DNA from 4 places in the Mesorhizobium sp. USDA 4132 genome. Region 3 is predicted to be linked to each of the others. Evidence: predicted binding sites of a transcription regulator. Region 3 holds the regulator's gene; each other region holds the start of a gene.
The links. Region 3 encodes LexA, which represses DNA repair genes until DNA is damaged. Its sites were predicted from a motif close to TGTTCNNNNTGTGTTCNG; they were not measured.
Positions count from the first base shown of each region.

Region 1: a site for LexA is predicted at 2,994-3,011, ahead of ACZ9IU_RS12770 (ATP-dependent helicase). Genes of this name have one in related genera too.
Region 2: a site for LexA is predicted at 1,968-1,985, ahead of radA (DNA repair protein RadA). Genes of this name have one in related genera too.
Region 4: a site for LexA is predicted at 1,878-1,895, ahead of ACZ9IU_RS05245 (energy-coupling factor ABC transporter ATP-binding protein). Genes of this name have one in related genera too.

Region 1 covers NZ_JBWCCP010000001.1:2,476,047-2,481,419, reverse strand. The annotation lists gene ACZ9IU_RS12775 (Panacea domain-containing protein) at 1-452, opposite strand, end outside; gene ACZ9IU_RS12770 (ATP-dependent helicase) at 468-2,954, opposite strand; gene ACZ9IU_RS12765 (efflux RND transporter periplasmic adaptor subunit) at 3,232-4,521, shown strand; gene ACZ9IU_RS12760 (efflux RND transporter permease subunit) at 4,524-5,373, shown strand, end outside.
Region 2 covers NZ_JBWCCP010000001.1:1,432,193-1,437,565, reverse strand. The annotation lists gene ACZ9IU_RS07535 (replicative DNA helicase) at 1-315, shown strand, start outside; gene alr (alanine racemase) at 757-1,920, shown strand; gene radA (DNA repair protein RadA) at 2,025-3,428, shown strand; gene ACZ9IU_RS07520 (CvpA family protein) at 3,533-4,120, shown strand; gene purF (amidophosphoribosyltransferase) at 4,275-5,373, shown strand, end outside.
Region 3 covers NZ_JBWCCP010000001.1:1,952,741-1,958,113, reverse strand. The annotation lists gene kdsA (3-deoxy-8-phosphooctulonate synthase) at 1-622, opposite strand, end outside; gene ACZ9IU_RS10215 (VOC family protein) at 626-1,495, opposite strand; gene lexA (transcriptional repressor LexA) at 1,696-2,415, shown strand; gene ACZ9IU_RS10205 (ComEC/Rec2 family competence protein) at 2,396-4,903, opposite strand; gene gltA (citrate synthase) at 5,192-5,373, shown strand, end outside.
Region 4 covers NZ_JBWCCP010000001.1:1,028,362-1,033,734, forward strand. The annotation lists gene ACZ9IU_RS05235 (biotin transporter BioY) at 1-514, opposite strand, end outside; gene ACZ9IU_RS05240 (energy-coupling factor transporter transmembrane component T family protein) at 544-1,149, opposite strand; gene ACZ9IU_RS05245 (energy-coupling factor ABC transporter ATP-binding protein) at 1,146-1,823, opposite strand; gene ACZ9IU_RS05250 (winged helix-turn-helix domain-containing protein) at 1,932-3,125, shown strand; gene glgB (1,4-alpha-glucan branching protein GlgB) at 3,392-5,373, opposite strand, start outside.

The sequences.
Region 1 (5,373 bases), 520 kb from region 3:
AGTTCATTTGAAATTTCCATGCCCGGGTTAACTCGCCCCGAGCGATTGTATACCACATCCCATGGACCGCCTTTCTCATGGGATAGGCTAACCAGCTTTCCAACTCCGAAATGACCATATTTAGAAAACTGATCCTCAATAAATATCAGGTCTTCGTTGGAAACAGAATCTTCGCAAAGGACTTTTTGGAGTTTATCCACATCAAAACGGGAGGCGCGACCTTTTATCTCAGAGGCTCCAAAGCGTTTAAATTCAGAATAGATTTCCCGTATTACCGGGCCATAGTCCCAAGCTTCAATCTTGGCATCAACTAAAGGTTCTCCAGTTTTGGCAAGATACCAAGCATGTATAAAATAGACGATTTTATTCAGGGATAGGTTTGACAAGCTGATACCTCGAGTATCGGCGATATCTAATATTATGTTGGCTATGGATCTGGGGTCATAGGCCATTTTTATTTCTTTCTGTCACACCCGCTCCACAAACCCCTCAAGAACCCGCTTCTCTCCAGCCCGGTCGAACTCGATCGTCAGCTTGTTCCCCTCGATCGCCGAAATGTTCCCGTTCCCGAACTTGACGTGAAAGACCCTATCTCCGACTGAGAATTGCGAAGGCGTGTCGGCCACCGATTTGGCCACCAGTTCCCCGTCGATCGTCCGCGTGCGCGGGCCGCTTTCGCCGTAGCCGATGCGTTCCACGGCGTGGCCGGAGCGGGTGCCCCAGTTGTCGCGGGTGGCGTCGGTCTTGTTGGCCTGGGCGCGTTTCCAGCCGGGGGTGGAATAATTGTTGGCGAAGGGATCGGCCTTGTCGAAGCGTGACTGGCCGTAGCCGCCGCGTCCGCCATATCCGCCGTAATTGCTGTCTGACGCCGCGACGTCCACATGGGCGGCCGGCAGTTCTTCGAGGAAACGCGACGGCATGGTTGATTGCCACAGGCCGTGGATGCGGCGGTTCGAGACGAACCAGATGTGGCAGCGGTGCTTTGCGCGCGTCAGGCCGACATAGGCGAGACGGCGTTCTTCTTCCAGCCCCGAGCGGCCGCCCTCGTCGAGCGCCCGCTGGTGCGGAAACAGGCCTTCCTCCCAGCCGGGCAGGAAGACAGTGTCGAATTCCAGGCCCTTGGCCGAATGCAGCGTCATGATCGACACGGCATCGAGGTTTTCGTTGTTCTCGGCATCCATGACCAGCGAGACGTGCTCGAGGAAGCCGCGCATGCTCTCGAAAGCCTCCATGGAACGCACGAGTTCCTTGAGGTTTTCCAGCCGTCCCGGTGCTTCCGCCGACTTGTCGTTCTGCCACATGGCGGTATAGCCGCTCTCGTCGAGGATCTGCTCGGCAAGCGTGGTGTGCAACGTGTTTTCGAGCAGGCCCTGCCAGCGGCGGAAATCGGTGACGACGTCGAACAGCGCCTTGCGCGCCTTCGGCTTCAGTTCGTCGGTCTCGATGATGTCGGCCGCCGCCTGCAGCATGGGAATGTCGCGGGCGCGGGCGTAGTCGTGCAGGTAACGCACGGTCGTGTCGCCGAGGCCGCGCTTCGGGGTGTTGATGATCCGCTCGAAGGCGAGGTCGTCGGAGGGCTGGCAGACCATGCGGAAATAGGCCATGGCATCGCGGATTTCGAGCCGCTCGTAGAAGCGCGGGCCGCCGATGACGCGGTAGTTGAGGCCTAACGTTACGAACCGGTCTTCGAATTCGCGCATCTGGAACGAGGCGCGCACCAGGATCGCCATGTCGTTGAGCTTGTGCTTGCCGCGCTGGAGGTTCTCGATCTCCTCGCCGACGGCGCGCGCTTCCTCCTCCGAATCCCAGGCGGCATGCACCACCACCTTCTCGTCGTCGGGGTCGGAGCGGTCGGTGAACAGGGTCTTGCCGAGGCGGCCCTCGTTATGGGCGATCAGATGGCCGGCGGCGCCGAGGATGTGCTCGGTGGAGCGGTAGTTGCGCTCCAGCTTGATCACCTTGGCGCCCGGAAAATCCTTCTCGAAGCGCAGGATGTTGTCGACTTCCGCGCCGCGCCAGCCATAGATCGACTGGTCGTCGTCACCCACGCAGCAGACGTTCTGGGGAATGTCCTTCGGCCGCTGTGCAAGCAGCCGCAGCCACATATACTGGGCCGTGTTGGTGTCCTGGTACTCGTCGACAAGGATATAGCGGAATTTTCCGTGATATTCCTTGAGCAGATCCGGGTTCTTGCGGAAGATCGCGATCGGGTGCAGCAGAAGATCGCCGAAATCGCAGGCGTTCAGCGTGCGAAGCCGCGCCTGGTAGGCGGCATAGAGCTCGCGGCCCTTTCCGTTGGCAAATGCACGGGCGTCGCCCTCGGCAATGTCCGGCGGGGTAAGGCCCTTGTTCTTCCAGGTGTCGATCATGCCGGCGAACTGTTTTGCCGGCCAGCGTTTGTCGTCCAGTCCCTCGGCCTGGATCAACTGCTTGATCAGCCGCACCACGTCGTCGGTGTCGAGAATGGTGAAGTCGGAGCGAAGGCCAGCCAGTTCCGCATGGCGGCGCAGCAGTTTCACGCCGATCGAGTGGAAAGTGCCCATCCACGGCATGCCCTCGACGGCGCCGCCGACCAGAACGCCGACGCGTTCCTTCATCTCGCGGGCAGCCTTGTTGGTAAAGGTCACCGCAAGAATTTGTGATGGGTAGGCACTGCCGGTTGCCAGGATATGGGCGATGCGGGTGGTCAGCACCCGCGTCTTGCCCGTGCCCGCGCCCGCGAGCACGAGAACCGGTCCATTCAGCGTCTCGACCGCCAGCCGCTGCTCGGGGTTAAGGCCTGCGAGATAGTCGGGCGCACGATGCTGGTCGCGGGCCGCCATGGCCCGCGCGGCGATGCCGAGGCCGCCGCCATTGCCCGCGGCCTGCGCCGGAGCGGGGGCCGTGTTGCGCGGCGCCTGCGGGTGCTGCGGTTCTTCATCGAAGAACGGAATGTCGTCGAAACTGTTCGTCATGCGGCCAATGTAGTGATTCGGACCTGAAAGACCAGAAAATGTTCTGCTTTCATTCCCAGTCTCCACACAAGGCAAGGCTAAAGTGTGAAGAGGCTGCCGGTTGCGCTCTGCGAAAGCGGCAATTTTAGGAGTATAAGTATGCTTGCCGTCTAACATACCCGTGAGATTTCGCGAGGTTACATTTTTGTAAGGTTGCCGAAGACCCATTGCGTGAGCACCCGCAAAAAAGGATACTCCTGGGCAATATGGCCTTTTCGTGCCTCCTTCGGAGAATTGAATGCGGATTTGGAAACAGCTTCTGCTCTGTCTCGCCGTCCTGGCGGGAGCGCTGGCTCTGTGGGTTTACCTGGTGCCGAGTGCAGGAGCCACGCTTGCAAAGATCGGCGTTCCCGGTGGAGTGATTGCCGCCATAAGCCCGAAACATGCCCCGCAGCCCGCAACGACAGCAGCCGGCGGTGCCAACGGCAATGCGGCGGCGCGCCAGCAAGGCCAGGGCGCAGCACAGGGAAATTCGCAGAACGGAGCCGCGAACGCGGCCCAGAACAACGCGGGCCAGAACGGCCAGCGCGGTGCCGGCGGACAGGGCGGCCAGGGCGGACAGGGTGGCAACCGCGCCACGCTCGTCGTCGCCCAGCCGGTGGCGATCGGCACCGTCAACGACCGCCTCACGGCGATCGGCAGCGGCGAGGCGATCCAGTCCGTCGTCGTCATGCCGCAGTCTTCCGGCACGATCAACGAGATCAGGGTCGTTTCCGGCCAGAAGGTCACCAAGGGCCAGGTGCTCGCCCGCCTCGACGACGAAGAACAGACGATCGAGCGCGAAAAGGCGCAGGTCGCGCTGCAGAGCGCCCAGGAAAAATCCGCTTCCTACAAGAACCTCCAGTCGTTCTCGCGCCTCGACGTGCTCAATGCCCAGATCGCCGAACAGGCTGCCAAGCTTGCGCTCGCCACGGCCGAACTCAACTTGAAGCGCCGCGATATCGTCGCGCCGATCGAGGGCATCGCGGGCATCGTCGCGGTCAATATCGGCGACAACGTCACCACCCAGACCAATGTGGTGACGATCGACGACCGCACGGCTATTTTGGTCGATTTCTGGGCGCCGGAGCGTTTCGCCGTCGCCATCGAGCCGGGCCAGGCAGTCGACGCGAGCTCGATCGCCCGTCCGGGCCAGGTCTTCTCCGGCAAGGTCGAGGCGATCGACAACCGTATCGACGCGGCAAGCCGCACGATGCGCATCCGCGCCCGTGTCGAAAATCCGGGCGATGTTCTGCGCGCCGGCATGGCCTTCAATGTCGGCATGCGCTTTGCCGGCGAAAGCTACCCGGCGGTCGATCCGCTCGCCGTCCAGTGGGACGGCGAGGGTTCCTATGTCTGGCAGGTCAAGGACAATAAATCGGTCAAGACCCGGGTGCGCGTCGTTCAGCGCAATCCCGATGCGGTGCTCGTGGGCGCCGAGCTCCAAGAGGGCGACAGGATAGTGACCGAAGGTCTGCAACGGGTGAGGGAGGGGGCGTCGGTCCGGGTTTTCGGCGCGCCGGAAACCGCTGAGGTGGCGCGCCAATGAAGATGGAGCTTCCGGGGCATGGCCACGACGACGAGGGGAAGGGCGATGCGGAGAAATCCAGCCAGAGCTTCACCGCTCTCTTCGTCCGCCGGCCCGTTCTTGCCGCCGTCCTGAACACGCTGCTCGTCGTCGCGGGTCTTGCGGCGCTTGCCGGCGTCGAAGTGCGTGAACTTCCCGACGTCGACCAGCCGGTCATCACGGTACGCACCAATTACGACGGCGCCTCGCCGCAGACGATGGACCAGGAAGTCACCCAGGTCATCGAAGGCGCGGTCGCCCGCGTGTCCGGCCTGAAGGCGCTGTCATCGCAATCGCAGTTCGGTTCCAGCCGCGTGACGATGGAATTTTCCGATAGAATCAACCTGTCGGAAGCCGCCAACGATGTGCGCGATGCCGTCGGCCGGGTCATCAACAAATTGCCGGAAGATGCCGACGAGCCCCGCATCGTCAAGGCTGACGCCGATTCCGACGCCATCATGCGCCTGGCGGTGACATCCTCGAAGATGTCGATGGAAAACCTGACCCAGCTGGTCAAAAACGCGGTCGTCGACCGCCTCGCCGCCGTGGAAGGTGTGGCGGACGTCGAACTTTACGGCGACCAGGACAAGGTATTCCGCGTCGACATCAACCAGGCTGCGTTGGCCGGTCGCGGCTTGACCGTTGCCGACGTTTCCAAGGCGCTGTCGAGCGCCGCTCTCGACGTTCCGGCCGGTTCGCTGAAGAGCACGACGCAGGACATCGTCGTTCGCGCCACCGCCAGCCTCACCAAGCCGCAGGATTTCGAAAACGTGCTGATCGGGCCGAACGTCCGCATCCGCGATGTGGCGACCGTGGCGCTCGGCCCGGACGACG
Region 2 (5,373 bases), 520 kb from region 3:
GTGGAAAGCCGCGACGACAAACGCCCGCAGCTCTCCGATCTTCGCGAATCGGGCTCGATCGAACAGGACGCCGACGTCGTGCTGTTCGTGTTCCGCGAGGAATATTACGTGAAGAACATGGAACCACGCGACATCGCCGACCCGAAATATCCCGAATGGGAAGTGCTGATGGACAAGGTCAAGGGCACCGCGGACGTGATCATCGCCAAGCAGCGCCACGGACCGACCGGCACCGTCAAGCTCGCCTTCCAGTCCGAATACACCCGCTTCGCCGATCTGGCCGACCCGAGCTTCACTCAGTACGAAGAGCATTGATCAGGGCGGTCGCCGATATCATTTTTCGGCCGATGGCAAGTTTCGGATCGTCTCAGCGGGATTGGGGTTTTCATCGTCAATATTTGAGCCCGCCCGCCCCCCTCTGGCCTGCCGGCCATCTCCCCCTCAGGTGGGGAGATCCGCTGGGCGCCTGCCCACAGTCTCACGTCAGGCTTCTCCGATCCGAGCGCTGTCCCGCCTGAGGTTTATTGGGAAGCGAAGGTCGTGCCGCGGGTAATCTCCCCACCTGAGGGGGAGATGGCCGGCAGGCCAGAGGGGGGCGGGCATATTCCAGCGCTTGTGACAGGTCTGCGGCATCCACGGCCTAAAAGATTGTGCAGCGCGAAAGATTTTGCGGGCGCGGTCTTTTTCCTGCCTTCGAAACCGGTAGGATCGCTGCAACGTCCTCATGCCCCCAATCCTCACGCCCTACGAGCCGACATGACCGATTTCGACAGCGAGCTTTCCTATCCCGACGATTTCGACATCGCGCCCGTGCGGCTGACGGTCGATCTGGGTGCGCTTGGCGACAATTGGCGGGAGATGGCGCGGCGTTCGGGAACGGCGCGGACGGCGGCCGTCGTCAAGGCCGATGCCTACGGGCTCGGGCTGGAGGATTGCGGCATCACGCTTTACGAGGCCGGCGCCCGGGATTTCTTCGTGGCAGTGGTGCAGGAAGGCGTGACGCTGCGCACCTATGCGCCCGACGCCCGGATCTACGTACTCTCCGGCATCTGGCCCGGCCAGGAGCGGATGTTCTTCGAACACGATCTGGTGCCCGTTCTGGCCTCCGAGGAACAGCTGGCCTTCTGGATGTCGGTGACGGCGGAATATGGCGACCACCCCTGCGCGCTGCAGGTGGACACCGGCTTCAACCGGCTCGGCCTGCCGCTCGAGGACGCCATCGCCTTCTCCGACGACGTGTCGCGTCCGGCAAGCTTCTCGCCGGTCCTGGTGCTCTCGCATCTCCACAGCGGCGATACCCCCTCCTCGCCGCTCAACCAGAAACAGCTTTCGGCCTTCCAGAAGGTCGCGGAGGCTTTCGAAGGCATCGAGACGAGTCTTTCGGCATCTGCCGGCATCTTCCTCGGCCCCGACTATCATTTCGATCTCACCCGCCCCGGCATCGCGCTTTATGGCGGCGAAGCGGTGGTCGGAGTGCCGAACCCGATGAAGCCGGTCGCCAAGGCGGAAGCCCGCATCATCCAGATCCGCGACGGCAAAAAGGGCGAGACGGTGAGCTACGGCGGCACTTATCAGCTCTCCCGCGACAGCCGGCTGGCGATCGTCTCTGCGGGTTACGCGGACGGCTACAAACGCGCACTCTCCGGCTCCGGCGTGCCGCTGCGCCAGACCATCGGTCAGGGCGGCTTCGGCTTCATCGCCGGCCGCGAGGTTCCGGTCATCGGCCGCATCACCATGGACCTGACGATCTTCGACGTCACCGATATCCCGGCATCGGACATCCAGGCCGGCGACTATGTCGAACTGTTCGGCCCCAACGTCGCCCTCGACGACGTCGCCCGCGCCGCCGGCACGATCGGCTACGAACTGCTGACCAGCCTCGGCCTGCGCTATGAGCGGCGGTACATCGAGGCCGAATAACTCCCTTCCTCCTTGCCATCATCTGCATTTTCGGATTAGACAAGAAAAGTTCCGCTTTTGTTCACGGTGGAATTTTGTGAATATCGAAGGCGGCAACTGATCCCATGGCAAAAGCAAAAAACCAATTCGTGTGCCAGAACTGCGGCACGGTGCATAACCGCTGGGCCGGCAAGTGTGACGGCTGCGGCGAGTGGAACACGATTATCGAAGACGACCAGATGGGCGGCATCGGTAGTGGGCCAGGCAAGGTGCCGAAGAAGGGCCGCGCGGTGGCGCTCACCACCCTGTCGGGCGAGACCGAGGAAGCGCCGCGCATCTTCACGGGCATTTCCGAGCTCGACCGGGCGACCGGCGGTGGCTTCGTGCGCGGCTCGGCGGTGCTGGTCGGCGGCGATCCGGGCATCGGCAAATCGACGCTTCTGATGCAGGCGGCCGCCGCCCTCTCCCGCCGCGGCCACCGGATCATCTATGTCTCGGGCGAAGAGGCGGTGGCGCAGGTGCGCCTGCGCGCCCAGCGCCTGGATGCCGCCGATACCGAGGTGTTGCTGGCCGCCGAAACCAATGTCGAAGACATCCTCGCCACCATCGGCGAAGGCAAGCGTCCCGACCTTGTCATCATCGATTCGATCCAGACGCTGTGGAGCGACACGGCCGACTCGGCGCCTGGCACCGTCACCCAGGTGCGCACCGGCGTCCAGGCGATGATCCGGTTTGCCAAGCAGACGGGGGCGGCCATGGTTCTCGTCGGCCACGTCACCAAGGAAGGCCAGATCGCCGGCCCACGCGTCGTCGAGCACATGGTCGATGCGGTCCTCTATTTCGAGGGCGACCGCGGCCACCACTACCGCATCCTGCGCACCGTCAAGAACCGATTCGGGCCGACCGACGAGATCGGCGTCTTCGAAATGTCCGACAAGGGCCTGCGCGAGGTCACCAACCCGTCCGAACTTTTCCTCGGCGAGCGCAACTCGAAATCACCAGGTGCTGCGGTCTTCGCCGGCATGGAGGGCACGCGGCCGGTCCTGGTCGAGGTGCAGGCGCTGGTCGCGCCGACCTCGCTCGGCACGCCCAGGCGCGCCGTGGTCGGCTGGGATTCGTCACGCCTGTCGATGATTCTCGCGGTGCTGGAGGCCCATTGCGGCGTCAAGCTCGGCCAGCACGACGTCTATCTGAACGTCGCGGGCGGCTACCGCATCACCGAACCGGCGGCCGATCTTGCGGTCGCTTCCGCACTGGTCTCGTCGCTTGCCGGCCTTGCCCTGCCGGCCGATTGCGTCTATTTCGGCGAAATCAGCCTCTCGGGCGCTGTGCGACCTGTGTCTCAGACCGCTCAACGCCTTAAGGAAGCTGAGAAACTTGGTTTTTCAGGGGCGATGCTGCCGGCCACCTCCGCCGAGGTGCCGAAGGGTGCCAACGGACGCTGGGTGACGATCGAGGACCTGCCGGATCTGGTATCGCGCATTGCCGGTTCCGCCGCCAAGCTGAGACAAACGCCGGAAGATGATTGATCTTCCGTTAACAAGCCCGCTGATGTATGACGGCTGCGGTAAGGCGGGGCGCCGGGCTAAAAGCCGGCAAGTCTTGAAGTCGGCAAGTCTGGAGTAGATCATATATGCCCATCACGATTTTCGATGGTATCGTCATCGCTGTGACGCTGTTTTCCGCCGTTCTCGCCATGGTTCGCGGCTTTTCGCGAGAGGTGCTGTCGATCGCGAGCTGGGCCGGCTCAATCGCCGCCGCCTATTACCTCTACCCCCTGGTTCTGCCCTATGTGAAACCTCACCTGAGTGACGAGCGCATCGCGATCGCCGCGTCCGCGGGCGCCATCTTCCTGATCGCGCTGATCGTCATCTCGTTCATCACCACGCGGATCGCCGATTTCATCATCGACAGCCGCATCGGCGCGCTCGACCGGACGCTTGGTTTCCTGTTCGGCGCCGCTCGCGGCATCCTGCTGCTCGTCGTCGCTGTCGCATTCTGGAACTGGCTGGTGGCCGCCAATGCCCAGCCGACCTGGGTGACGCAGGCGAAATCGAAGCCGTTCCTCGATACGCTGGTCGCCCGCCTCGAAGCCGTACTGCCCGCCGATATTGAGCCGCAGATCCGCGCGCGCATCCTCGGCAAGGAAGCAGCGCCTGCCGATGGCGCTCCGGCTCAGGATCAGCCGGCGGCAGATGACGCGCCTGCGACAAATAATTGACGTGATCTTGCGCTTGATGCAGCGCAAAACGTCACCATTTGTGGTATCATTCGCATCTAAGTGAAAACAGGCTGGTTTCCGGGGAGCTTCTCCCCCGGCCGGCCTTTCCATTTTTCCGACAGGGACAGGTTGTCCACAGGGATAAGGGGCCAAGATGAAACAGCCGGTTTCCGAGACATTCGCCGAGGACAGCGTCAACGAATGGGATGGCGATACGCTGCATGAGGAATGCGGCGTGTTCGGCATCCTCGGCCATCCTGAGGCCGCGACGCTGACGGCGCTCGGGCTGCACGCCCTGCAGCACCGTGGCCAGGAAGCCGCCGGCATCGTCTCCTTCGACGGATTGCGCTTCCATTCGGAGCGCCGCATGGGCCTCGTCGGCGACCATTACACCGACCCTGTCACCCTTGCCCGCCTCCCCGGCAATATCGCGATTGGCCACAACCGTTACTCGACCACCGGCGAAGTCGCGCTGCGCAATGTCCAGCCGCTGTTTGCCGAACTCGAAGTCGGCGGCATCGCGGTTGCCCATAACGGCAATTTCACCAACGGCCTGACGCTGCGCCGGCAATTGATCGCCGGCGGCGCCATCTGTCAGTCGACCTCCGATACCGAAGTCGTCCTGCATCTCATCGCCCGTTCCCGCTATTCGTCGACCGCCGACCGGTTCATCGATGCGATCCGGCAGATGGAAGGCGGCTATTCGATGCTCGCCGTCACCCGCACCAAGCTGATCGCCGCGCGCGATCCCACCGGCATTCGCCCGCTGGTGATGGGCGAACTCGACGGCAAGCCGATCTTCGCCTCGGAAACCTGCGCGCTCGATATCATCGGCGCCAAGTTCGTTCGCGACGTGGAGAATGGCGAAGTCATCATCTGCGAGATCCAGCCGGACGGTTCGATCTCGATCGACGCCCGCAAGGCCGGCAACGGTCAGCCGGAGCGGCTCTGCCTGTTCGAATACGTCTATTTCGCCCGCCCCGATTCCGTCGTTGGCGGCCGCAGCGTCTATGTCGCCCGCAAGAACATGGGCATCAACCTCGCGAAAGAAGCCCCAGTCGAAGCCGATGTCGTCGTGCCTGTGCCGGATGGCGGCACGCCGGCTGCTCTCGGTTACGCCCAGGAAAGCGGCATCCCCTTCGAATACGGGATCATCCGCAACCACTATGTCGGCCGCACCTTCATCGAGCCGACCCAGCAGATCCGCGCTTTCGGCGTCAAGCTCAAGCATTCCGCCAACCGGGCGATGATCG
Region 3 (5,373 bases):
AATGCGTCGCGTCGAAGATCACCGGAGCCCCCATGGACGCCATGATCGGCAATGAACGCATGTCGGAAACGAGTGTATTGTAGCCGAAGGAGGCGCCGCGTTCGCACAGCAATACGTTGGGATTGCCGCTCGCGGTGATTTTGCCGAGCACGTTCTTCATGTCCCAGGGTGCCAGGAACTGACCCTTCTTGACGTTGACGACGCGGCCGGTCTTGGCAGCGGCGACAAGCAAGTCCGTCTGGCGTGACAGGAAAGCCGGGATCTGCAGGATGTCCACCGTCTTTGCGACGACAGCGCATTGTTCTTCCGTATGAATGTCGGTCAGAACCGGAAAGCCGAACTCCTGCTTCAGGTCAGCGAAGATTTCCATCGACTCTTCGAGCCCGATGCCGCGCTTGCCGGAAATCGACGTGCGGTTGGCCTTGTCGTAGGAGGACTTGTAGACGAGGCCGATGCCGAGCTTGCTGCAGAGTTCCTTCAACGCGCCTGCCATCATGAAGGCGTGGTCGCGGCTTTCCATCTGGCAGGGACCGGCGATCAGCGACAGTTTTGCGTTCTGCGCGAAAACCACCTTGCCGCCTCCTTCGCCGACGGAGACGCTGGAGTTTGCGGTAACTTCCATGATCTATTCCTCGAAGCCGAACAAAACACCCTGGCCGGGCGCCGCCGAGACGAGAACACGGCCCTCCCGGCGGACGAATGCGACGTCATTAGCAGCAAGGGTGATCTCTGTCACGGCAAGATCGGCGGTTTTGAAGATGACCGCCCGGCCGCGCAGTCCTTCGGCGCCCGGGGTCGGCTGAAGCGCAAATTCCGCCTCGAGCTCCCGATCCTGCAGGATCCGGATGCGGGCATTGGCCGCGGCAAGCTGGAGCGGTGCAGCCTCCGGCGCGGCCTTGGTCAGCAGCACCTGTTCGACCAGCGGAGCGAAATCGGCAGGTGTCGGGGCCGACAGGATGATTTCGCTCAGGCCGATAACGGTATTGGCATGCCGCTCCAGCTCGCGGTCGGCAGGCAGCGGGTTGATGCGCTGGCAGGAAAACAGGAAGAACTCGGGCGCGCGGTCATCGCCGGCGAATGCCAGCCGGAAGCTCGCCTGCGTCTCGGAACCGTCGGCCAGGATCATGCCGCGGGAAAATTCCAGCACGTCGCCTGCCGAAACGCCGCGCATCTTGAAACGCGCATGATCGGCCATCGCATCGCGGGTCGCGACAACGAGAGCGGAAAAGCCCTGCCGGTTGGACGTCTTGCGGAAGGCGAGATCGCGGGCGGTGAAAACGTTGCCGCGCTTTGCCGCGACACCCGCATGGCGTCGGTTGGTAAGAGCCAGCGGCTCCAGGTAGGTCCCATCCGAGAAGAATACGCAAGCATTGGCGGTGCCGAAAGGATGAAAAGCATCCGGCGCAACTGTAAAACCGAGCTCCGTGAGCCGGGAACGCGCAGCGGTAAGTCCCGCCACCGGCAGCACGAGATGATCGATCGGTCTTGCGTTCACGCGAGGGCCCCCTGAATTGGAATCGCAAAGCTACTTTGGCAGCGGGCTGGCGCCGCGCAAGTGGTGTGACACCAGATATCTGGCACGCATCTATGAAGAAAAAATCATCATACTTCACAGAAATTTAGGGACTTGCGGAACACATATGGAACATATAGTGTCCGTTCTGGATTTGTTTCCGACTCTGAGGGTGCCAAAAGATGCTCACGCGCAAACAACAGGAATTGCTTCTGTTCATTCACGAACGCATGAAAGAATCCGGTATCCCGCCGTCATTCGACGAAATGAAGGACGCGCTCGACCTTGCGTCCAAGTCCGGAATCCATCGTCTGATCACGGCGCTCGAGGAGCGCGGCTTCATCCGCCGCCTGCCGAACCGGGCCCGCGCGCTGGAAGTCATCAAGCTCCCGGAAGCCTATTCGCCGAGCATTCAGCCGCGGCGCGGTTTTTCGCCCAGCGTCATCGAGGGCAGCCTCGGCAAACCGCAGCCGGCCGCAGCACCTCAGAAACTCGCGGCCAACGATGGCTCGTCGAACGCCACGACCGTTCCCGTCATGGGCCGCATCGCCGCCGGCGTGCCGATCTCGGCGATCCAGAACAACACGCACGACATCTCCGTGCCGGCCGAGATGCTCGGCTCCGGCGAGCATTACGCGCTGGAGGTCAAGGGCGATTCGATGATCGAGGCAGGCATTCTCGATGGCGACACCGTGATCATTCGCAACGGCACGACGGCCAATCCCGGCGACATCATCGTGGCGCTGGTGGACGATGAGGAAGCGACGCTGAAGCGTTTTCGCCGCCGCGGCGCCTCGATCGCGCTCGAAGCCGCCAACCCCGCCTACGAGACCCGCATTTTCGGGCCTGACCGGGTGAAGATCCAGGGCAAGCTCGTCGGCCTCATCCGCCGTTATCACTGATCAGCTGCCGGAGCGGTTCCGGCAACGCGTTGTCGAAACTCTGGCTTCGCCAATCGTAGTGGCGGTGCCTAGTCCAGGGCCGGTCCTCGGCCGCCATTGCGGCACGGACCTGCCAGCGTCGCATGTCGCCCGTGTCGTTCAGCGAAATCTCCAGCGCGCCGGTCTTTCTGAGCGTCGTGCCATTGATCATCAGTCCGCCGGACCGGCATCGGTCGAAGCGTGCCCGCGGGGCGATGACAAGATCGGCGGCGTCGCAGGCAGCGCCAGCATAACGGCCGTCTTCTACGGCCACGATGATGGCATTGCCCGTGCTTGCGGCGCACCAGGCCTTAGGCTCGCAGGTGAAGCGGTCGGAAGTCACCTGGCTTATTCGCAACCTCACTGTTTCGAGTTCCGCCGAGGTCAACTCGCGGCGCTTATCGTTTTTTGCGCCTGCTGGTTTGCGGTCGGGCGGCTTGTCCCTGGCCGGCGACATGTCCGGTTTGGTCGGGTCGCCGAGCAGAAGCGCCCTCTTCCACTGGTCGTAGATGAAATCAGGCGGGCGGGTGCGGTTGGTGGAAACCCGTTCCCCGTTTACGAGCGCCACCATTGTCCCGTCTTCCGAGACCAATATATCCGCCAGAGGCGTCGATCGCTCATGCCAGGAAAGCAGCAGAGCGGTCACCATCAGCGGCGGACCGATCAGCCTTAGCTTCGTCCTGAGCAGGGTCAGCAGCAGGAAGCCTGCCGTTGAGACCGTCAGGAACCATGGATGCTGGCGGCCTATCCCGACATCGCCACCCCAGGCAGCCACGTGCCCGGCAATGGCGATCACCGCTTCCAGGCCAAGGCCCATGAGCTTCATGAAGGGAGCGTCGAGGCCGAAGGGCATCAGCAGCATGCCGACCAGACCGGCCGGCATCACCACGAAGGAGATGATCGGCATGGCTGCGAGGTTTGCGGCGAGGCCATAGGTGGCGATGCGATGAAAATGCTCGACCGAAAACATCGCGGTCGAAACGCCGCCGATCAGCGAGGTGACGAAGACGCCGGCTGCGAAATTCCACGATGCCAGGATCGGCATCACCATGCGGTGACGGAACGGCAGAGGCTGAGGATCGCGGCCCTCGGCCCTCTGTTTCCAGAGCGCGTAACCGGCGACCAGGGCAACGGTGGCGGCAAACGACATCTGGAAGCTCGGCCCGAGCATTTCCGAGGGCGACATGGCGATGATGACGAGCGCGGACAGCGCCACATTGTGCAGGCTGATCGACGGTCGGTCGAAGAGGACGGCAACCAGCATGATTGCCATCATGATGTAGGCCCGCTCGGCCGAAACGCCGAAACCGGAGATCAGGTAATAGGCGGTGACCATTATCAGAGCGCCGAGTGCGGCGATCTTCTTCACCGGATAGGCGTGGCCGAAGCCCATAAAGACCGCGAGCACGGTCCGCACGCCGACGAAGAAGATACCGGCGGCGAGCGCCATGTTCAGTCCGGAAATGGCGACGATATGGGCTAATCCCGAAAGCCGTAAAGCTTCGGTCGTTCCCTTGGAGATCGCCCGGCGTTCGTCCGTCACGATTGCCGCGGCAAAGGCGCCGGAATCTCCCGGCACGGTCTCGCGGATACGGGTGGCGATTGCGCTGCGGAGATCGAAAAGCCGGCTTTCGATGTCGGCAATCCAGCTCCGGGTCGACGGACCGGCAGCCTGTTTTTTCGGCGCTCCATAGAAAAATCCGACCGCGCCGATGCCGTCGAAATAGGAGGAGAAGGCAAAGTCGTTGAGGCCAGGCAGTGCAGGTCCGGAGGGTGGTGAAAGGCGCGCGCGGCCGCTGATCGTCTCGCCGATCTGGGCGGGCTCATGTCGAGACCTTGCAAGCAGCGATACACGCTCCGGCGGGCGCCTGACTTCCGGATTGGATGTCCGGTCGATAAGGACGACATAGCGCCAACGGCCCTGGGCATCGATCTCCCTGCGCTCGACCACGCCGGCAAGTTCGGTTGTCACCGGCGTATCGAGAACGACGGTGGACCGCCGCCACGTCTCGAACTGTGCCAGCATCATGCCGCCCAGAAAGAGCGCGACACCGAGCGGCAAGAGATGGATCGTGCCGGAGCGGTGGCGCGAGACGATGACGAAGATCGTACATACGCAAAAAACGAGGAAAAACGGCCAGAACGCAGGGTTATGGGGCAGTGCGAACCAGCAGACGGCCCCTGCCCCGACGACGACCGGCAGGAAAAGGAAGCCATGGCCATAGACCGTCTCCTCTTCCAGCATGACCGGGAGACGGCGTAGCAACCGATCGAGGCGCCGGCTCGCGGAGCGGCGAAAGCCCTCGTCCAGCGTATGGACCGGCGGGCGGCGCTCGATCGCGGGGAAAAGCTCGGCCAGATTTCGGAGCTTGCCCGAGTCGGGAGCGCTTGTGTTTATGCGGGGGTCCGGCGGCCGGGATATCAGTTTCCCTGCCTTGGCATGCGTCGGAAATGCATTTTCCTCCGGCATGAAACGCTCTGTCCGCCCCACCGCCAGACATGCGGCAATACAACCTGCGCGCTTATTCTTCGGTCGTCAACTGGCGGTTAAATATCGGGAATTCCGAGCCGCCGAAAGGGCATGCAACAGGAAGTTGGACATCCAAGCAAAAGCTGTTGCTCAATAATTTTTCGCGCTGCACAAAATGCCGTCACGACAGCTTGGCATCAGCTTTAGGATCATATAGCTAAACTGGTGGACGCTTAATTCTTGTGGCGCTTTTAGGGCGCCATGCCGCCAAAAGGTTGGAGGATCAGCATGACGGAAACAAGCGCAAATCTGGTAATCGGTGACAGACAAGTCGATCTGCCGGTCAAGTCGGGGACCATAGGTCCCGATGTGGTCGATATCGGCGCTCTCTACAAGCACACCGGCACCTTCACCTACGACCCCGGCTTCACCTCGACGGCGTCTTGCGAATCCAAGATCACCTATATCGA
Region 4 (5,373 bases), 920 kb from region 3:
CGAGTGCCGCGATCATCGCCTTCAGCACGTCGCCGGGAACGAAGGACAGGTCACCGATGAAGGCGGTCGAAAGCCCGGTGCCCGTGACATAGGCGAGGTAGATGACCCCGAGCGCGTGGTCGACCACCACGCCGCCGAGCAGGGCTGCGAGGAAAAAGCCGGTGATCTGTACGATGCCGCTCTGCGAACGCTCGACGAACCGCTCGGAACAATAACCGGTGATGACGGCTGCGAAGAACCAGCCGACGAGATAACCGGCGGTCGGCGATACAAAGGTGGCAAGGCCGCCGCGTCCGCCCGACAGAACCGGCAGGCCGATCGCGACCAGCAGCAGGACCAGAAACACCGCAAAACCGCCGCGCCTGGCGCCGAGGATGACGCCCGCAAGCATAACGCCGAGCGACTGGGCGGTGATCGGTACCGGAATGAAGCCGAGCATGATCGGCGGCACGAGACCGAGCGCTACGATAATGGCGGCGAAAAGGGCGGCCAGAACGAGATCACGGGTGGTCATGCTATGCGAATCCCCAGTTTTATATGAGGTTATTTCTGCGCCCGGATGCCGCGTGCGTCAATGGCGGCGGCAATCTCGTCGGCATTTTTGAGCGTCAGGATGATCAGTGGCACCGCCAGCGTCAGCGGCCGGACCTTCAGCCCGCGGGCGCGATGGGCGTCGCGGATAGCCTGGTAACGGCTGAGGATCTCCGGCACGAAACGGATGACGAGACCGATCGAAAGCCCGATATCCGCGGCCCTGACGAGCCCCAGGCGCTCCAGCGGCATGGCAAGGCGGGTGATCTCGTCGATGAAATCGCCGGTGCTGGTGGTCGCCGTCACGGCCGCGGCGAAGAGGGCAAGCGCCGTCAGCCGCGTGACGACGACCAGCGTGTCATGTCGGCCGTTGAAGACAAGTGTGAAGAGCGCCACGACCGCAATGGTCAGCAGGACCGGCCGCAGCCGCAGCCAGGATTGGCGCCACCCGAGCCGGAGCGACGAATAGACGATGCCGCCGAGCAAGGCCGCGACCGACAGAATGGCCGGCGAACGGACAAGGAAAAAGACAAGGCTGAGCGCGGCGAGGCCGAGAAGCTTTGCCCGCGGCGAAAGCCGGTGCAGAAACGTGTCGCCTTCCACGTAGAGCGTCTTCATGCCACAAGCTCGCGGTAGCGGGCGATGACTTCCGCAGGCGCGCCATCATCGGTGAGGCGGCCTTCATGGAAGAACAGAACCCGGTCGAAATCGGCAATCAGGCCGAGGTCATGGCTGATGACGACGACATTTTCATCGAGCCCGTGGATCGTCCGCTCCACGAGATCGCGGTTGCGGAGATCCAGCTGGTTGGTCGGTTCGTCCATGATCAGGATATCCGGCCGGGTCACCAGAACCGAGGCAAGCGCCGCCAGCTGCAGTTCTCCGCCCGAAAGTTCATGCACCCGCCGGTCGGCCAGATGGGCGATGCCGAACCGGGCAAGCACGGCCTCGACCGCCGCCTCCGTGTCGGCCTTCGAGAGTTTTTGGCTTTTCAGCCCGAGCGCGATATCTTCTTTCAGGATCGGCAGGATGATCTGGTTCTGCGGGTTCTGGAAAATGAAGCCGGCCTGGCCACGAACCTTGTCGCCATCCTTCACCGTATCGAGCCCGTTGACGGTCACGTGACCCTCGGCAGGCAGCACCAGCCCGTTGATCATCCGCGCAAACGTCGTCTTGCCCGAGCCGTTGAGGCCAATCACGCCGATCCGCCGTTCGCTCAAGCGAAGCGTCAGCGGATAAACGACGGTGCGTCCCTCGAAACGCGCTTCTGCCTGTTCGAAACGGATATCCAAGCCAGTCCCTCGGTGTTCAGCGGTCTATAGACCGGAAGACGGGGAAGGGGAATGCGGAACCGAACGTGAACATTGAATCCGGCGCGGCGGTATCCTAGTCTAGATGCCATGGCGATTCTCATTCCAAACGATCAGGCCCGCAGGATCTTCCTCGAACGGCAGCGGCTCTGCGAACCGCCGGGCCGGGCGTTGACCAAAGCCGGCCTGCTGCAGCTCATCGACGATCTCGGTTTCGTCCAGGTGGACAGTATCGCCACCGTCGAGCGCGCCCATCACATGATCCTGTTCTCGCGCAACCAGACCTACCGCCGCGAGCACCTGACCGCGCTTCTGGAAAAGGACGGCGAGCTGTTCGAGCACTGGACGCATGACGCCTCGATCATCCCGACGAGCTTCTTCCGCTACTGGAAACATCGTTTTCGCCGCCGCGAGCCGATCCTTGCCGAACGCTGGCGGAAATGGCACGGCGAGGGGTTCGACGCCGCCTTCGAGGAGACCTTCCAGCACATCGCCGAGAACGGCGCGATCATGTCCCGCGACATGAAGCAGGAGGATCACAAGTCCGGCGGCTGGTGGAACTGGCATCCGAACAAGACGGCGCTCGAATATTACTGGCACACTGGCAAGCTGGCGATCGCCGGCCGCGTCAACTTCCAGAAGATCTACGACCTGATGGAACGGGTCATCCCGCGGCAGCATCACGAGCCGGAAGTGAGCCACGAGGAATTCATCGACTGGGCCTGCCGCGGCGCCATGACCCGCCTCGGCTTTGCGACTTCGGGCGAAATCGCCGCCTTCTTCGATCTGGTCACGCCGGACGAAGCGAAGGACTGGGTGAAGACGCATCGCGACGAACTGGTGGAAGTGCTGATCGAGACCGCCGACGGCAGCAAGCCGCGCCCATCCTTCGCCTTCCTCGGCTTTCCCGATAACCTCGGGGACATTCCCGAACCACCGGCACGCGTGCGCGTGCTCAGCCCCTTCGATCCGCTGCTCCGCAACCGCGACCGCGCCGAGCGGCTGTTCAACTTCTTCTACCGCATCGAGGTTTTCGTGCCGGAACCGAAGCGCCAATACGGCTACTACGTTTTCCCGCTCTTGGAAGGCGACCGCATGATCGGCCGCATCGACATGAAAGCCGACCGCAAATCCGGCACGCTGGATGTGAAGCGGTTATGGCTGGAAAAGGGCGTGCGGGCTTCGGCGGGGCGGCTGGAGAAGCTGGACGCGGAGTTGCTTCGGGTCGGGCGGTTCGCGGGGGTGGATAAGGTGGTTTATCAGAATGGTTGGCGGGGCGAATAAGCGCGGCCGCGCCGTTTGCCGTGGCACCCCCCTCTGCCCTGCCGGGCATCTCCCCCTCAAGGGGGGAGATCGGATGGAGTTGCCCTCTCGGCTCGATCATGATCGTGGAGATGAAACTAAATATCTTCCATTGCCGCTGAAACTTCGCCCTTCAATGGGAGGCGATGAGCCCGCCTCTGGCCGATCTCCCTCCTTGAGGGGGAGATGCCCGGCAGGGCAGAGGGGGGTGTCTCGCGGCAAACTCCCACCTCAGTTTAGGCTGAAACCTACCCCCGCCACCGCAGGAACACAGTCGCCAGCGGCGGCAATACCGCGGAGATGGAAAATTCCTTCCCGTGCGCCGCCTGGCGCTCCGTCCAAGCTTCCGTCTGTCCCAGATTGGACCCGCCGTAAAGCGCCGCATCGGTGTTCAGCACCACCTCCCAGCGGCCCTCTGCCGGAACTCCGATGCGATACCCGTGCCGCGGCATCGGCGTCAGATTCGAGGCGACCAGGATATGCGACGAGCGATCCGGCGACGAGCGCATCATGCCGTAGACGGAATTTTCCGCATCATCCGTCACCGCCCACTCGAACCCCTCGTGATGCAGGTCGCCGAACTGCAGCGCCGGTTCCCGGGCGTAAAGCGTGTTCAGGTCGCGAACGAGCCGCTGCACGCCCGCATGGTCGGGGCTGTCGAGCAGGTCCCAGACCACCGAGCCGTCATGGTTCCATTCGCTCTCCTGCGCCAGTTCGCCGCCCATGAACAGGAGCTTCTTGCCGGGATGGCCCCACATGAAGCCGTAATAGGCGCGAAGGTTCGCAAGTTTCTGCCAGCGATCGCCCGGCATCTTGGCCATCAGCGAGCCCTTGCCGTGCACCACTTCGTCATGGGAGAGCGGCAGGATGAAGCGCTCGGAATAAGCATAGATCATCCCGAAGCTCATGGCGCCATGGTGGTATTTCCGGTAGACTGGGTCGTCCTGCATGTAATGCAGCGTGTCGTGCATCCAGCCCATGTTCCATTTGAAATCGAAGCCGAGGCCGCCTTCCTCGATCTTCCTGGTAACCCCCGGCCAGGCGGTCGATTCCTCCGCCGCGGTAAAGGCATGCGGGCAGCGGTTGTGGACGATGCTGTTCAGGTGCTTGAAGAACTCGACCGCCTCAAGGTTTTCGCGCCCGCCATACTGGTTCGGAATCCATTCGCCTTCGTTGCGGCTGTAGTCCCGGTAGAGCATCGAGGCGACAGCATCGACGCGCAAAGCATCGACATGGTAATGCTCCAGCCATTCGAGTGCCGAGGCGATCAGGAACCCTTTCACCTCGTTGCGGCCGAGATTGTAGATCAGCGTGTTCCAGTCCCCGTGGAAACCTTCGCGCGGATCGGCATGCTCGTAGAGCGGCGTCCCATCGAATTTGGCGAGCCCCCAGACGTCGGTCGGGAAATGCGCCGGCACCCAGTCGAGGATGACGCCGATACCCGCCGCATGGCAGCGATCGATAAAATAGGCGAAATCTTCCGGCGTGCCGTGACGCCCGGTCGGGGCGAACAGCCCGAGCGGCTGGTAGCCCCAGGAACCGCCGAACGGATGCTCCATGATCGGCAGCATCTCGATATGGGTGAAGCCGAGGTTCTGCACGTAGGGGATCAGCCGCTGACTGAGTTCGACCCAGTCGAGCATCCGGCTGCCTTCCTCGGCGATCCTGAGCCACGAGCCGAGATGCACCTCGTAGATCGACATCGCACCTTCGCGGGTGCGATCGGCACGCTGCCGACGCATCCAGTCCTCGTCGCTCCAGCGGAACGGTTTCGAGGAGGCGACGATCGAGGCCGTCGACGGGGCAGCCTCGCTGGCGCGGGCAACCGGATCCGCCTTTTGCGGCAGCAGATTGCCGTTGCCGTCGAGCAGTTCGAATTTGTAGCGCTCCCCGTGGGTCAGGCGCGGGATGAACAGTTCCCAGATGCCCGCCTGCGGACGCAGCCGCATCGGATAACGTCGCCCATCCCAGGAATTGAAATCGCCGACGACCGAGACGCGCCGGGCATTCGGCGCCCAGACGGAAAAGCGCACGCCCTCGACCCCCTCGACCTCCATTGGAATGGCGCCGAGCGTCCGGCCGAGATCGTAGTGTGTCCCTTGACCGATCAGGTGCAGATCGAGATCGCCGAGCAGCAGCGGGAAGGAGTAGGGGTCCTCCATCTCCTGGATGGCGTCCGGCCAATGGATCCGGAAGAAATATGGCGCGTTGCTGCCGGTCACCCCGGCAA